DNA from 2 places in the Actinacidiphila yeochonensis CN732 genome. Region 1 is predicted to be linked to the other one. Evidence: riboswitches for the same ligand, from Rfam matches in the RefSeq annotation. Region 1 holds a riboswitch; the other holds the start of a gene.
What was found. Region 1 has a riboswitch for S-adenosylmethionine ahead of BS72_RS03180 (aminotransferase class V-fold PLP-dependent enzyme). Riboswitches for the same ligand answer to the same signal wherever they lie in the genome.
Positions count from the first base shown of each region.

Region 1 (7,181 bases):
CCGGTCTCCGGCTTCGCCGGCTTCTACGGCGCCGGGCAGGCGCTGCACTGCCGGCAGGCGCTGTACTTCGACCGGTGGGGGGTGATCCCGGCCGAGCTCTTCCACGGCCGGCTGCCCGTCTCCCGACTGGCCCTGCCGGCGGGCTGCGGTGTCCCCGGGCCCTTCGCGAAGGTGCCGTTCCTGTCCGTGCTGACCTCGATGTTCCTGCACGGCGGCTGGCTGCACCTGGTGGGCAACATGCTGTTCCTGTACGTCTTCGGGGACAACGTGGAGAACCGCATGGGCCGGACCAGGTTCGCGCTCTTCTACCTCGCGGCCGGATACCTGGCCGCCTACGGCTTCGCGTTCGCGCACCCCGAGGACACGCAGAGCCTGGTCGGGGCGTCGGGGGCGATCTCCGGGGCGCTGGGCGCGTACCTCTACCTCTACCCGCGGGCCCGGGTGACGAGCGTCTTCCCGTTCCTCTTCTTCGTACCGCTGCGCTTCCCGGCCTGGGTCGTGCTCGGCTTCTGGTTCGTGCTCCAGTGGCTGGCCGCGCAGACCGCCCGGAGCGGCCCCGGAGTGGCCTACCTGGCGCACGTGGTCGGTTTCGCGTTCGGCTTCCTGTGTGCGTGGGTCTGCTACCGGCCACGGCGTAAGGTGAGCGTCGTCGTCAGGCCCAGCCAAGGAGATGCCCAGCCGTGATCACCGCGATCGTGCTCATCAAGACGTCCGTGGACCGTATCCCCGAGATCGCGGAAGCCATCGCCGCCCTGGAGCACGTCAGCGAGGTCTACTCGGTGACCGGAGGCTACGACCTGGTGGCCCTGGTGCGGGTGGCCCGCCACGACGACCTCGCGGACGTCATCCCCGGCCGCATCTCGAAGATCCCCGGCGTCATGGGCACCGACACCCACGTGGCCTTCCGGACCTACTCCCAGCACGACCTGGAGTCCGCCTTCGCCATCGGCCTGGACTCCTGACCCACCGCCGCTCCCGGCAGCCGACCCGGCGGCCCGCCGGCCCGGCGCGGACCCGCCCGATCCGCTGATCCGACCGATCCGCTGATCCGCTGGTCCGACCGATCCGCTGATCCGCTGGTCCGACCGATCCGCCGATCCGACCGGTCCGCCATCCGCCGCGGGCCCGCCGGCCGGGACCTCTGGCGGTCCCGACCAGTGGCCGCCGGTCCGCCCGGCCGGTCAGGCGCGGGCGGGGACGCAGCGGCCGTTCTCGGTGGTGTAGTCCCAGGCGGCGCCGTCGCGGACCAGCGTGGCCAGCGCGTTGACGAACCGGTCGATGTGCTCGTCCGGCGTGCCCGCGCCGAAGCTGACCCGCACCGCGTTCAGCGGGCGGCCGCCCGGCACGTCGTCGGGCACGCCGCACTCGGCCGGCTCGTCCGGCTCGCCGCCCAGCAGGGTGCGCACCAGCGGGTGGGCGCAGAACAGCCCGTCGCGGACGCCGATCCCGTACTCGGCCGACAGCGCCGCGGCAAGGCGCGAGGAGTTCCAGTCGCGGACCACGAAGGAGAGCACGCCGACGCGCGGGGCGTCCGGGCCGAAGAGCGAGAGCACCCGCACCCCGGGGATCGCCGCCAGGCCCTCGCGCAGCCGGCCCAGCAGCTCCTGCTCGCGCGCGGCCAGCGCCTCGAAGCCCGCCTCGGTCAGCGCCCGGCAGGCCGAGGCGATGGCGTAGGCGCCGATCACGTTCGGGGAGCCCGCCTCGTGCCGGGCCGTACCGGAGTTCCACTCGACGTCCACGGCGTCACCGGTGTGGATGACGCTGCGGGTGGCGCCGCCCCCGGCCAGGTAGGGCTCGGCGGCGTCCAGCCAGTCGGCCCGGCCGGCGAGCACCCCGGCCCCGAACGGCGCGTAGAGCTTGTGGCCGGAGAAGGCGACCCAGTCCACGTCGAGCTCGGCCACGTCCACCGGGTGGTGCGGGGCCAGCTGCGCGGCGTCCAGGACGATCCGGGCGCCGTTCCGGTGCGCGGCGGCGGCCAGTTCGCGGATCGGCCAGATCTCGCCGGTGACGTTGGACGCGCCGGTGACGCACACCAGCTTCGGCCCGTCGGCGGCGGCGGCCAGCGCGGCGTCCAGCGCGGCCACCGCCTGCTCGGCCCCGTCCGGCGCGGGCAGGTAGCGCACCTGGACCTCGCGGGCGCGGCTCCAGGGGAGCAGGGAGGCGTGGTGCTCGGTCTCGAAGACGAAGACCTGGGTTCCGGCCGGCAGCGCGGCGGCCAGCAGGTTCAGCGAGTCGGTGGTGGAGCGGGTGAAGAGCACCTCGTCGCCGGGGCGGCAGCCGAGGAAGGCGGCGACGGTCTCCCGGCTCTGCTCGAACAGGTCCGTGGACAGCTGCGACAGGTAGCCGGCGCCCCGGTGCACGCTGCCGTAGTACGGCGCGTACGCGGCGACGTCGTCCCAGACCCGCTGGAGGGCGGGCGCGCTGGCCGCGTAGTCCAGGGCGCCGTACTCCACCTCGCCGCCGGTGACCAGCGGGACGCGGACGTCGCGGCCCAGGACGGGCAGCGGGCTACAGGTGGGACGGTCGGTGGCGGCAGCGGCGGTCACGGTCACGGCGGACTCCCGTAGGAAGGCAGGCTGAAGCACCACTCGGCGATGGCACGGCGGCGTTGCCGCGCAGGCGAGTGCGGGTGCGAAGAAGGGTGTGGCGGAACTGCGAGGGTGACGACCGCCTGCCGCGAAGGGGGCGAAGCGGTCCCTGGGCCCGACGGCCCTAACGCATTCGCTTGCTCATGAAGAACTCCCCAGGTCCGGCTTGCTGTGAGCCTTGCTGCGTCACAGCCTGGTCATCACCCGGGGCACCCCGCCTCGGACGGAGGGTTGCCGGACAGCGAGCCGGGGCCTTTGCGCTGTCACTCGTGACCTGGATCAGATTCTGCCACACGTCCGCCACGACGCAAGCCCCTCCCCCCGGGCACCTTTCGCACCCGCCCGCCCGACGACCCGTCCAACGGCCCGACCGGCAGCAGCCCCGGGGCCCGTCTGGACCTGGGAAGAGCCGTATAGGAGGGCCTTCGGAGCGGGCCGGGGCACGGCACGGGAAGCGGGCGGGAAGCGCGCGGGGAACCGGCGGGGAACGCCTACGGCCGGCCCCGCGGGCCGCCCGTGCGGGCGCCGCGGAGCCGGCCGGTGAACCGCCGTCCCGGCGTCAGGCGTTGGTGGCCGCCACCCAGCGCCGCAGCACCGACTCGGCGGCACCGGAGTCGATGGACTCCGCCGCGCGCGGCAGGTTCGCCGCGATCCGCTCCTCCAGCCCGCCCTGCCCGGCGGGCTCCAACGCGGTGAGCGCGGCGGCGGAGTTGAGCAGCACCGCGTCCCGTACCGGCCCCTGCTCGCCGGCCAGCAGGCGACGGACCACGTCGGCGTTGTGAGCCGCGTCACCGCCGCGCAGCGCCTCGACCGGCACCAGGGTGATCCCGATGTCGCGCGGGTCGAACGAGTGGTGGTCGACCTTGCCGTCGCGCACCACCCACACCTGCGAGGTGGCGGTCGTGGTGAGTTCGTCGAGGCCGTCGTCGCCGCGGAAGACCAGCGCGGAGGAGCCGCGTTCGGCCAGCACCCCGGCCAGGATCGGCGCCATCCGCGCGTCGGCCACGCCGGTGGCCTGGGTCTTGACCCGCGCCGGGTTGGTCAGCGGGCCGAGGAAGTTGAACGGCGTGGCCACCCCCAACTCGCTCCGCGCGCTGGCGACGTGGCGCAGCGAGGGATGGAACCTGACGGCGTAGCAGAAGGTGATGCCCGCTTCCTCGGCGACCTCCGCCACCCGTGCGGGGGGCAGGTCGAGGTTGAGCCCGAGGGCGCCGAGCACGTCGGAGGCACCGCTCTTGGACGAGGCGGCGCGGCTGCCGTGCTTGACCACCTTCGCGCCCGTGCCGGCCACCACTATCGCGGACATGGTGGAGATGTTCACCGAGCCGGAGCGGTCGCCGCCGGTGCCGACGATGTCCAGCGTGGGGCCGGGCACCTCGATGGTGGTGGCGTGCTCGTACATCGCCTGGACCAGCCCGGCGATCTCCTCGACGGTCTCGCCCTTGGCGCGCAGGCCCACCGCGAAGCCGGCGATCTGCGCGTTGGTGGACTCGCCGCGCATGATCGAGTCCATCGCCCAGGCGGTGTCGGCGGTGTCGAGGTCCTGGCCGGCGATCAGGGCGCTGAGGATGTCGGGCCACGAGCGAGTGACCGCGGGTTCGCCTCCTGCGGGGTACTCAACGCTCATCGCTCACGCTCCTGGACGGGTTCGCCGCTTACAGGATCACTCTATCGAGAGCGGCCCGGCCCTCCCCACCGGTTCCGCTCCTCGGGCGGCCCCGCTCCCCGGCACCCGCCCCGGGAGGGGACAGGCCCGTGCCCGGCCCGGGAAAACGCCACGGGCGGCCCGGGAGCCGCGCTGACGCGGTCCCGGGCCGCCCGGAAGGGGTGTGGCGACCCTTGCAGCTACTGCTGTCCTGCGGTGTGCCGCTCGCGGGGAGCGGAGGGATCAGTGGTGGCCGTGGCCGCTGGTGATCTCCTCGTACTCCTCGACGGTCGGCTTCGGGATCTGGCTGTGCTCGCCGTACCAGTTCTGCGACATCCGCGACTGGATCTTGGCGATCGGGCTGATCTTGCGCTCGACGCCGTTCTCGTCGACCTCCGGGCCGAGTTCGATCGGCTTCGGCTGGTCGTGGGCGGTGAGCACGTGCAGCTGCTGCTGCGACAGGGGCTCGTGCACCTCGATGAACTCGCCGTGCGGGAGCCGCTTGATGATGCCGGTCTCGCGGCCGTGCAGCACCTTCTCCCGGTCGCGCCGCTGGAGGCCCAGGCAGATCCGCTTGGTGATCCAGAAGGTGATGACCGGCGCGACGAAGAACGCGATGCGGACGAACCAGGTGATCGCGTTGATCGACAGATGGAAGTGCGTGGCCAGGATGTCGTTGCCGCCACCGATCAGCAGCACGAAGTACCAGGTCAGCCAGGCGACACCGAGACCGGTGCGGACCGGGCGGTTGCGCGGGCGGTCCAGCAGGTGGTGCTCGCGGTGGTCACCGGTGATCCAGGACTCGATGAACGGGTACGCCGCGATCGAGATCATCACCAGCGGGAAGATCATCAGCGGGATGAACACGCCGAGCACCAGCGTGTGGCCCCAGGCCCTGATCTCCCAGCCGGGCATGAACCGGATCAGGCCCTCGGAGAAGCCCATGTACCAGTCGGGCTGCGCTCCGGTGGACACCTGGTCCGGCCGGTAGGGGCCCATCTCCCAGATCGGGTTGATCGTGGCCACCGCGGCGACCGCGGCGATCACGCCGAAGACCAGGAAGAAGAAGCCGCCCGCCTTCGCCATGTAGATCGGCAGCAGCGGGGTGCCGACGACGTTCTCCTCGGTCTTGCCCGCACCCGGGAACTGGGTGTGCTTGTGGAAGAACACCAGGATCAGGTGCGCGACCAGCAGACCGGCCATCAGGCCGGGCAGCAGCAGGATGTGCACCGAGTAGAAGCGGCCCACGAAGTCGTGGCCCGGGAACTCGCCGCCGAACAGGAACATCGACAGGTACGTGCCCACGATCGGCACCGACAGGACGGCGCCCTCCATGAAGCGCACACCCGTGCCGGACAGCAGGTCGTCCGGGAGCGAGTAGCCGGTGAAGCCGGTGAACATGCCCAGGAAGAGCAGCGTCCAGCCGAACAGCCAGTTCAGCTCGCGCGGGCGGCGGAACGCGCCGGTGAAGAAGACGCGCATCATGTGCACGATCATCGCGGCGATGAAGATCAGCGCCGACCAGTGGTGGATCTGCCGGACCAGCAGGCCGCCGCGCACCTGGAAGCTGATGTTCAGCGTCGAGGAGTACGCCTCGGACATCCGCACGCCCTGGAGCGGGGTGTACGAGCCGTGGTAGACGACCTCGTTCATGCTCGGGTGGAAGAACAGCGTCAGGTACACACCCGTGAGGATGAGGATGACGAAGCTGTAGAGGCAGATCTCGCCCAGCATGAAGGACCAGTGGTCCGGGAAGATCTTCCGCAGGTTCGACTTGGCCAGCTTGTACAGGCCGAGCCGGCCGTCGGTCCACTCGGCAACGCGTTCGCCCGGGTGGGTCGGGCGCCCGCGGCGCGCGGGTGCCTCTTCGGTCGTGGTGCTCATGAGCGCTCCCAGAATGCCGGGCCGACGGGCTCGGAGAAGTCACCCAGGGCGATGAGGTTGCCCTGGTCGTTGACGCTGATCCGGAGCTGCGGCAGCGGGTGGCCCGCCGGGCCGAACAGCACCCGGGCTCCGTCGGACAGGTCGAACGTCGACTGGTGGCAGGGGCACAGCACGTGGTGCGTCTGCTGCTCGTACAGGCTGATCGGGCAGCCGACGTGGGTGCAGATCTTGGAGAAGGCGACGATGCCCTGGTGGCCCCAGTCGCGCTCCTGCTTGTCCTTGATGTCCTCCGGCTTGAGCCGGACGATCATCAGCGCGGCCTTGGCGATCTGCGTCTGGAAGTCGTCGTCGTCCTCGTTCAGCCCCGCGGGCTGGGCGAAGGTCAGCGAGCCGACCGCGACGTCCTCGGGACGCAGCGGCTGGTTCGTGTTGGAGTTGATGAGCTCCTTGCCCTTGGCCCACGCGGTGTGGTCGAGCTTCTTCTCCGGCAGCGGACCGAGGTCGCGCAGGATGACCACGCCGGCCAGCGGCACCATGCCGAGCGCGCCGAACATGGTGTTGCGGATCAGCTTGCGGCGGCCGAAGCCGCTCTCCTTGGCGCCGGTGATCCACTGCTGGCGGACGTTCTCGCGCAGCTCGTCGTCGGCGTCGACCCGGTGCCGGTCGTCCGCGACCTCCTCGTCGGCCATCAGCGTGCGGGCCCAGTGCACGGCGCCGGCGCCGATGCAGAAGAGCGCCACCGCCAGGGTCAGGCCGAGCGAGAAGTTCAGCGCGCTGACGTGGCCGATCGGGAAGACGTAGATGAGCTTGTCGACCGGGAAGATCACGAAGGAGGCGATGAAGCCCAGCGTGCCCAGCATGGACAGCGTGAAGAGGCCCGCGACGACTCGCTCGGAGTGCTTCGCGGCCTTCTCGTCGATGTCCTGGCGCCGGTGCTCGTGGGGCGGCAGGCCGGGGTTGGCGAACGGGTCGGCCTTGGCCGGCGCGCTGCCGTGTACGGAGCCGTGCTCCGGCAGGTTCTCTGGCACGTCGTTGTGGGATCCGGTTTCGCTCATGACTTCTTG
Region 1 covers NZ_JQNR01000003.1:358,183-365,363, forward strand. Annotated here, with positions in the region: gene BS72_RS03170 (rhomboid family intramembrane serine protease) at 1-684, shown strand, start outside; gene BS72_RS03175 (Lrp/AsnC ligand binding domain-containing protein) at 681-962, shown strand; gene BS72_RS03180 (aminotransferase class V-fold PLP-dependent enzyme) at 1,182-2,552, opposite strand; SAM riboswitch class IV at 2,746-2,863, opposite strand; gene trpD (anthranilate phosphoribosyltransferase) at 3,148-4,215, opposite strand; gene qcrB (cytochrome bc1 complex cytochrome b subunit) at 4,477-6,117, opposite strand; gene qcrA (cytochrome bc1 complex Rieske iron-sulfur subunit) at 6,114-7,172, opposite strand; gene qcrC (cytochrome bc1 complex diheme cytochrome c subunit) at 7,169-7,181, opposite strand, start outside.

Region 2 (7,181 bases), on a different contig from region 1:
ATCCCCACGCCGCACACGCCCGAGGGCGAGGGAGCCCTCGAAGCGCTCCTCGCCCGCCCCGAACAGGCCGTCGTAGCACTCGACTTCGACGGCACGCTGGCGCCGATCGTGCCCGACCCCGAACAGGCCAGAGCGCTCCCGGGGGCGGCCACCGCCCTCGCCCGGCTCGCACCGCGACTGGCCGCCGCCGTCATCATCACCGGCCGCCCGGCCGGGGTCGCCGTCCGCTACGGCGGCTTCGCCGGAGTGCCAGGGCTCGACCGCCTCGCCGTCCTCGGCCACTACGGCGCCGAGCGCTGGGACGCCCGCTCCGGCGAGGTGCGCGCCCCCGCGCCCGACCCCGGGGTCGACGCGGTCCGGGCCGAACTGGCCGGCTGCCTCGACCGGGTCGGTGCCTGGCACGGCACCTGGATCGAGGACAAGGGCGGCCGCGCGGTCGCCGTGCACACCCGCCGCGCCCAGGACCCCCAGGCCGCCTTCGAGGCGCTGCGCGAACCGCTGGCCGAACTCGCCCGCGCCCACGGCCTGGTGGTGGAGCCCGGCCGCTACGTGCTGGAGCTGCGTCCTCCGGGTGTGGACAAGGGCGTCGCGCTCTTCGAGTACCTGCGCGAGACCGGTGCCCGCAGCGTGCTCTACGCCGGGGACGACCTCGGCGACCTCGCGGCCTTCGCGACCGTGGCCCGGCTGCGCGAGGAGGGCGTCCCGGGCCTGCTCGTGGCCAGCGCGGCCACCGGTGAGACCCCCCAGGAGCTGCTGGACCAGGCCGACTTGGCGGTGCCTGGCCCGGAGGGCGTGGTCGCGCTGCTCGACGCCATCGCGGACGCCCTGGACTCCTGACGGCTGGTCAGGCCACCCGGCCGGGGGAGTACCCGGCCGGGCCGCGGCCGGAGCCCTCCGTCAGCGAACCTCCGACTCGGGCTTCGGGTACGGGAGTTCATCCAGGTCGAGGGTGAAGACGCGGCCGTCGGCGAGCGGAACGGGAAGCCTGCCCGTGCCGTAACGGCGGGTGTGCGCCGCGACGTAGCCGTCGGCCCCGGACAGGACCGTGTACCCCCTGGGGAACTCGGTGTGCGCGATCGCGTCGACGCTCATGGACGGCTCCCTTCCCGTGTGTGGCCAGAATGCGGTGGACCGCCGGGTGCCACCGGGGCCGTGGCGGAAGCGTCATGCGGACGGGCGACACCTGCCCTGACGTGCCGACGTGCCGACGTGCCGACGTGCCGACGTGCGTGGTGCCGGCGTCCGTTCAGCGGTGCCGACGTGCCGGCTCCCGTTCAGCTCAGCGCGTCGAGCTGGCCGAGGAACCACTGCGTCGGCGGCAGCGCGGTGGCCGCCGCCGCCAGCCGCTTCGTGCGGTCGGCGCGCTCGGCCTCCGGCAGGGTGAGCGCGGTGTTGAGGGCGGCGGCGGTGGCCCGCACGTCGTACGGGTTGACGACCACCGCGTCGTCGCCCAGTTCCTCGAACGCCCCGGCCTCGCGGGAGAGCACCAGCGCGACACCGTGGTCGGAGACCACCGGCACCTCCTTGGCCACCAGGTTCATCCCGTCCCGGATCGGGTTGACCAGGGCCACGTCGGCCATCCGGTAGGCGGCCAGCGAACGGGCGAAGTCGTCGTCCACCTTGAGCACCACCGGGGTCCAGCCCGGGGTGCCGAACTCCTCGTTGATCTCCGCCGCGACCCGGGAGACCTCCGCCGTGTACTCGCGGTACAGCGCCAGGTCCTGGCGGGAGGGGTAGGCGAAGGCGACGTGCACCACCCGCTCGCGCCAGCCCGGGTGCTCCAGCAGCAGCCGCCGGTAGGCCAGCAGGCCGCGCACGATGTTCTTCGACAGCTCCGTGCGGTCCACCCGCACGATCAGCCGGCGCCCCGGCCCGGCCTCGGCCCGCAGCGCCGCCATCCGCTCCTCGACGTCCGCCCGGCCGGCCCGCTCCCGCAGGAAGTCCGCGTCGGCGCCCAGGCCGTGCACGCCCAGCCGCGTGGTGTGCCCCGCGTAGCTGACCGACATGCCGTCGGCGGACACCTCGGCGCCGAGCACGTCGGCGCAGCAGGCGGCGAACGCGGCGGCCCAGCGGCGGGTGAGGAACGCGGCCCGGTCGGCGCCGAGCACCCCCTCCAGCACCTGCGCCGCGACGTCGTCCGGCAGCAGCCGGAAGTAGTCCGGCGGCGCCCACGGGGTGTGCGAGAAGTGGCCGATCCGCAGGTCCGGGCGGCGCTGCCGGAGCAGCGCGGGCACCAGGACGAGGTGGTAGTCCTGCACCAGGACGGCGGCGCCCTCGGCCGCCTCCTCGGCGATCGCGTCCGCGAAGGCCGCGTTGTACGCCTCGTACGACGCCCACTGGGAGCGGAACTCCTCGTCGAAGACCGGGTCCAGCGGGGTCTGGTAGAGCAGGTGGTGGACGAACCACAGCACCGAGTTGGCGATGTCGTTGTACGCCGCGTGGAAGACGTCCGGCTCCACCGCGATCATGCGGGTGCCCGGCTCGGCGACGCCGCGCCGCACCGCCTCGCGGTCGCCCTCCGACATCGCCGCGCACACCCACACCGCGCCGGCGTCCGGCCCGATCGCGCTCAGCCCCGAGACCATCCCGCCGCCGCCGCGTCGGCCGGTGAGCCCGCCGTCCTCACCCACGGTGTACGACACGGGGCCGCGGTTCGACGCGACCAGTACCCGCGCGCTGCCCTCGCTGCCTGCCATCCGACCTCCCACGCCTCCTTCCACGCCACCACGCCGCGCCGCTCCGGACCTGCTTCGAGGAGCGGCGCCGCCCCTTGCGCGGACGGCGCCGCTCGTCAGACAGGACCTACCACCCGCGCCCCGTCTCAAACGTCCCCCACGCGTCGTCCTGCCCCTCGGGACGCCACGCGACCTGCGGCGACACCGGTACGCGGGGGCCTCCGGGGCCGGGGGCCGCCCGGGTGGCCCGCAGGCCCTGTCCGACGGTCAGGCGGCGTGGCGGGCGGCGTACTCCGGGACCGTGGCCATCGGCGGCCGCTCGTCGGTGTCCACCGCGTGCGTGGTGGGGCGGAAGCCGCCGGCCGCGCGGTCGAACTGGGTCAGCCGCGGCCGGACCAGGTGGCCGTGCTGGAGCCGGCTCTGCGCGGTGCGGTAGATCGCCGCCGCCATCCGTCCCAGCGCCTGGCCGTCCTGGTGCCGGTGGTGGCGCACCCCCACGTCGACCTGCGCCAGCCCGTCCAGGCCCACCGCGTCGAGCGCGTCGACCAGCAGCCCGAGCTCCACCCCGTACCCGACCGGGAACGGCAGCCGCTCCAGCAGCGGGCGGCGGGCCGCGTACTCCCCGCCCAGCGGCTGCACGAAGCCGGCCAGCAGCGGCCAGTGCAGGTTCAGCAGCGGCCGCGCGACCAGTTCCGTGACCCGGCCGCCGCCGGCCGGCACCACCTGGCCGCCCGACTCCAGCGGCCGGTCGTACATCGCCTTCACGAGGTGGACGTCCGGCTCGGTCAGCAGCGGGCCGACGATCCCGGAGACGAAGGACGGGTCGAAGTCGCGCAGGTCGGCGTCGACGAAGCAGACGATCTCGCCGCGGGTGGCCAGCAGCGACCGCCACAGCACCTCGCCCTTGCCGGGCAGCACCGGCAGCCGCGGCAGCACCTCGTCGCGCCGCACCACCCGCGCCCCCGCGCGGGCGGCCACCTCCGCGGTGCCGTCGCTGGAGCCCGAGTCGACCACCACCAGCTCGTCCACCAGCGGAACCCCGTCCGGGGCCATCAGCCGCCCCCGGATCGCGGCCACGATCGCGCCGACGGTCGCCTCCTCGTCGAGCGCCGGCAGCACCACGCTGACCGTCCCCCGGGAGCCGGCCGCGTGCTTGGCGGCCAGCAGCTCCTCCAGCGGACGGTCGGCTGCCGACCACGTCCGGCTCTTCAGCCAGCGCTCCACCTCGTCGAGCACGGATCTCCTCTCCTCAGTCGCTTCAGTCGCTTCAGTCGCTTCAGTCGCGGACGAGCCGCGGGCCCGCCGACCCGGCCGACCGGGAGGCCGGCCAACGCGGGGCCGGCGAACGGATCAGGCCGGATCAGGCCGGAACAGCCGGCGCCGGCGCCGCGACGCGGGGACCGGTGTGACACGTCTCGCGTTGCGGACCCCTGTCTCCGCCCCCGGGTTCGTCGGTTACAGTTTTGAACAACACGCGAGGCGCCGGCATGCCGGGGTCCCGCCGACAAACGCACCGGGCCCGCCGTCCATGGGCAGGCCGCCCGGCGCCATACCGCTCATCCAGAGGGGCAGAGGGAACGGCCCGTTGAAGCCCCGGCAACCCTCCCGCCGACCGCGAGGTCACACGGTGGGGAAGGTGCCAATTCCGTCTCCTGGCGCGCCCGCGCCACGAGGAAGATGAGGAGAAAGGGCCTCGCCAGTTATGGCTGCGCACACTGCCGCAAGCACCGAACTTCCCACCGCGACCACCGCGTCCGGCGACTCCGCCGGTGAGCCGCGCGCCCCCTTCGGCCCGGCCGCCGCGCTCTCCTGCCGCGAGTGCGGGACCCGCTTCCCGCTCGGCCCGGTCTTCGCGTGTCTGGAGTGTTTCGGCCCGCTCGAAGTGGCCTACGACCTGCCGACCGGCGACCCCGAGGGCCTGCGCCGCCGGATCGAGGCCGGTCCGGCCAGCATCTGGCGCTACGCGCCGCTGCTCCCGGTGCCCGCCGACGTCGCCGAGCAGCCCAACCTGAACCCGGGCTGGACCCGGCTGGTCAAGGCCGACCGGCTGGCCCGCGAGCTGGGCATCACCGGCGGCCTGCACGTCAAGGACGACTCCGGCAACCCCACGCACTCCTTCAAGGACCGCGTGGTGGCCATCGCCCTGGAGGCCGCCCGCACCTTCGGGATGACCACCCTGTCCTGCTCCTCCACCGGCAACCTGGCCGGCGCGGTCGGCGCCGCCGCGGCCCGGGCCGGCCTGAAGTCCTGCGTGTTCATCCCGCACGATCTGGAGGCCGGCAAGGTCGTCATGGCCGCCGTCTACGGCGGCGACCTCGTCGCGATCGAGGGCTCCTACGACGACGTGAACCGCTTCTGCTCCGAGCTGATCGGCGACCCGATCGGCGAGGACTGGGGCTTCGTCAACGTGAACCTGCGGCCGTACTACGGCGAGGGCTCCAAGACGCTGGCCTACGAGATCGCCGAGCAGCTCGGCTGGCGGCTCCCGGACAACCTGGTCATCCCGATCGCCTCCGGCTCCCAGCTGACCAAGATCGACAAGGGGCTGCGCGAGCTGATCGCGCTCGGCCTGGTCGAGGAGAAGCCCTACAAGATCTTCGGCGCCCAGGCCGAGGGCTGCTCGCCCGTCTCGGCGGCCTTCAAGGCCGGCCACGACGTGGTGCGGCCGGTCAAGCCGGACACCATCGCCAAGTCGCTCGCCATCGGCAACCCGGCCGACGGCCCCTACGTCCTGGACATCGCCCGGCGCACCGGCGGCGCGGTGGAGGACGTCAACGACGAGCAGGTCGTCGAGGCGATCAAGCTGCTGGCCCGTACCGAGGGGATCTTCGCGGAGACCGCGGGCGGCGTCACCATCGGCGTGCTGAAGAAGCTGATCGAGACCGGGCAGCTGGACCCGGCCGGCGAGACCGTCGTCCTCAACACCGGCGACGGACTCAAGACCCTGGACGCGGTCGCGGCCACCAGCGGGCCGACCGCGACGATCCGCCCCACCCTTGCCGCTTTCCGAGAGGCTGGCCTCGCATGAGTGCTTCCGTCCGCATCCCCACCATCCTGCGCACCTACACCGGCGGCCAGGCCGAGGTGCCCGCCGAGGGCGCCACGCTGGCCGAGGTCATCGACTCGCTGGAGCGCGACCACAACGGCATCTCCGCCCGTGTCCTGGACGACGCGGGCAAGCTGCGCCGCTTCGTGAACGTCTACGTCAACGACGACGACGTCCGCTTCTCCGACGGGCTGGCCACGGTCGTCCCCGACGGTGCGAGCGTCTCGATCATTCCCGCCGTCGCGGGCGGCTGAAACCACCGGCGGCCACGCGCCGTCCGTGTCCGCCGCCGGCGGCGGGTGTTTCCGCCGGCAGCGGCCACCATCGCCCCGTTCACCCCTTCGGGTGGACGGGGCGTCCCGCTGTCCGGGCGGTAGTTGAAGAGTTGTACAGTTGCCGGAAGTAAACCCTGGTCCTTGCGGAAGACGACTGCGGCGATTTATCGCCAAATTCATCGGTGAATTATCCCGATGCGTCCCGTTTGCCCTGTCCGGGATGCCCCGCATTATCGATGTTTCTCGGTGCATTTCCGATCGGTCGCGCCGAGAATTCTCGTCCATTTGACCTGTTGCAGTGGGCATCCGTGCAGATACATTCAGCCGCGGTCGACGCGTTCCGGCGCACGCCCCCCGGGGTTCCCTCCCTCATCGGGTCGGGAATCCAGGACGGGTGAGGTCTGACCCGGGCCCGTGAAGTGCGGGGCCGCGACAGGGCCAGCAATAGGGGAGTTAGGAATGGCTCAGGGCACCGTCAAGTGGTTCAACGCGGAGAAGGGGTACGGCTTCATCGCGGTCGACGGTGGTGCGGATGTCTTCGTCCACTACAGCGCGATCCAGATGGACGGGTACCGCACCCTCGAAGAAGGCCAGCGGGTCGAGTTCGAGATCTCGCAGGGTCAGAAGGGGCCGCAGGCGGACATGGTCCGTCTGGCTGTCTGACCTCCCGGCGCGTTCGGCCACCGACGCGACCTGTAGCACCAGCACCACGGGAGCCGCACCCCGCCGCGGGGGTGCGGCTCCCTCGCGTTCTCCCCGCGTTCTCCCTCGTGTTCCCCTCGCGATCCCCTCGCGATCCCCTCGTGTCGCCACCGCGGGGCGCTGAGACGGGCCCTGACGGGCCGCCGACGGTCCCCTGTCCGGCTCCTGGCCGCCTCCTGCCCGCCCTCCTGACCGGCCCCTCCCGACCGCCCGTGGCCGACTCCCGGTCTGCCGCCGTGGGGCTTCCGGCCGGCCGCCCGGAAGGGGGCTGAGGTCCGGCGGGAGCCGCCCGGCGGGCGGGCGCGAGGTGGCCGGTGCGGGGGGAGGCGCTTGCACTCGCAGGGGGTGAGTGCTAATCATTGGCGTTAGCACTCTACGAGTGAGAGTGACAGGAGGACCGGGCCGGTGAGGCTCGTGCGGGAGCCGGGAAGAGACCGGAGCCCCGCGGCCGTCCGTCGCGGGCGCCGCCTGGTCCGAGCGCAA
Region 2 covers NZ_JQNR01000005.1:321,967-329,147, reverse strand. Annotated here, with positions in the region: gene otsB (trehalose-phosphatase) at 1-837, shown strand, start outside; gene BS72_RS13520 (hypothetical protein) at 898-1,092, opposite strand; gene BS72_RS13515 (alpha,alpha-trehalose-phosphate synthase (UDP-forming)) at 1,275-2,696, opposite strand; gene BS72_RS13510 (glucosyl-3-phosphoglycerate synthase) at 2,943-3,911, opposite strand; SAM riboswitch class I at 4,229-4,359, shown strand; gene thrC (threonine synthase) at 4,378-5,703, shown strand; gene BS72_RS13500 (ubiquitin-like small modifier protein 1) at 5,700-5,975, shown strand; gene BS72_RS13495 (cold-shock protein) at 6,456-6,659, shown strand.
Region 2: linked by a shared signal. The riboswitch ahead of thrC (threonine synthase) and the one ahead of BS72_RS03180 (aminotransferase class V-fold PLP-dependent enzyme) in region 1 are both predicted to bind S-adenosylmethionine.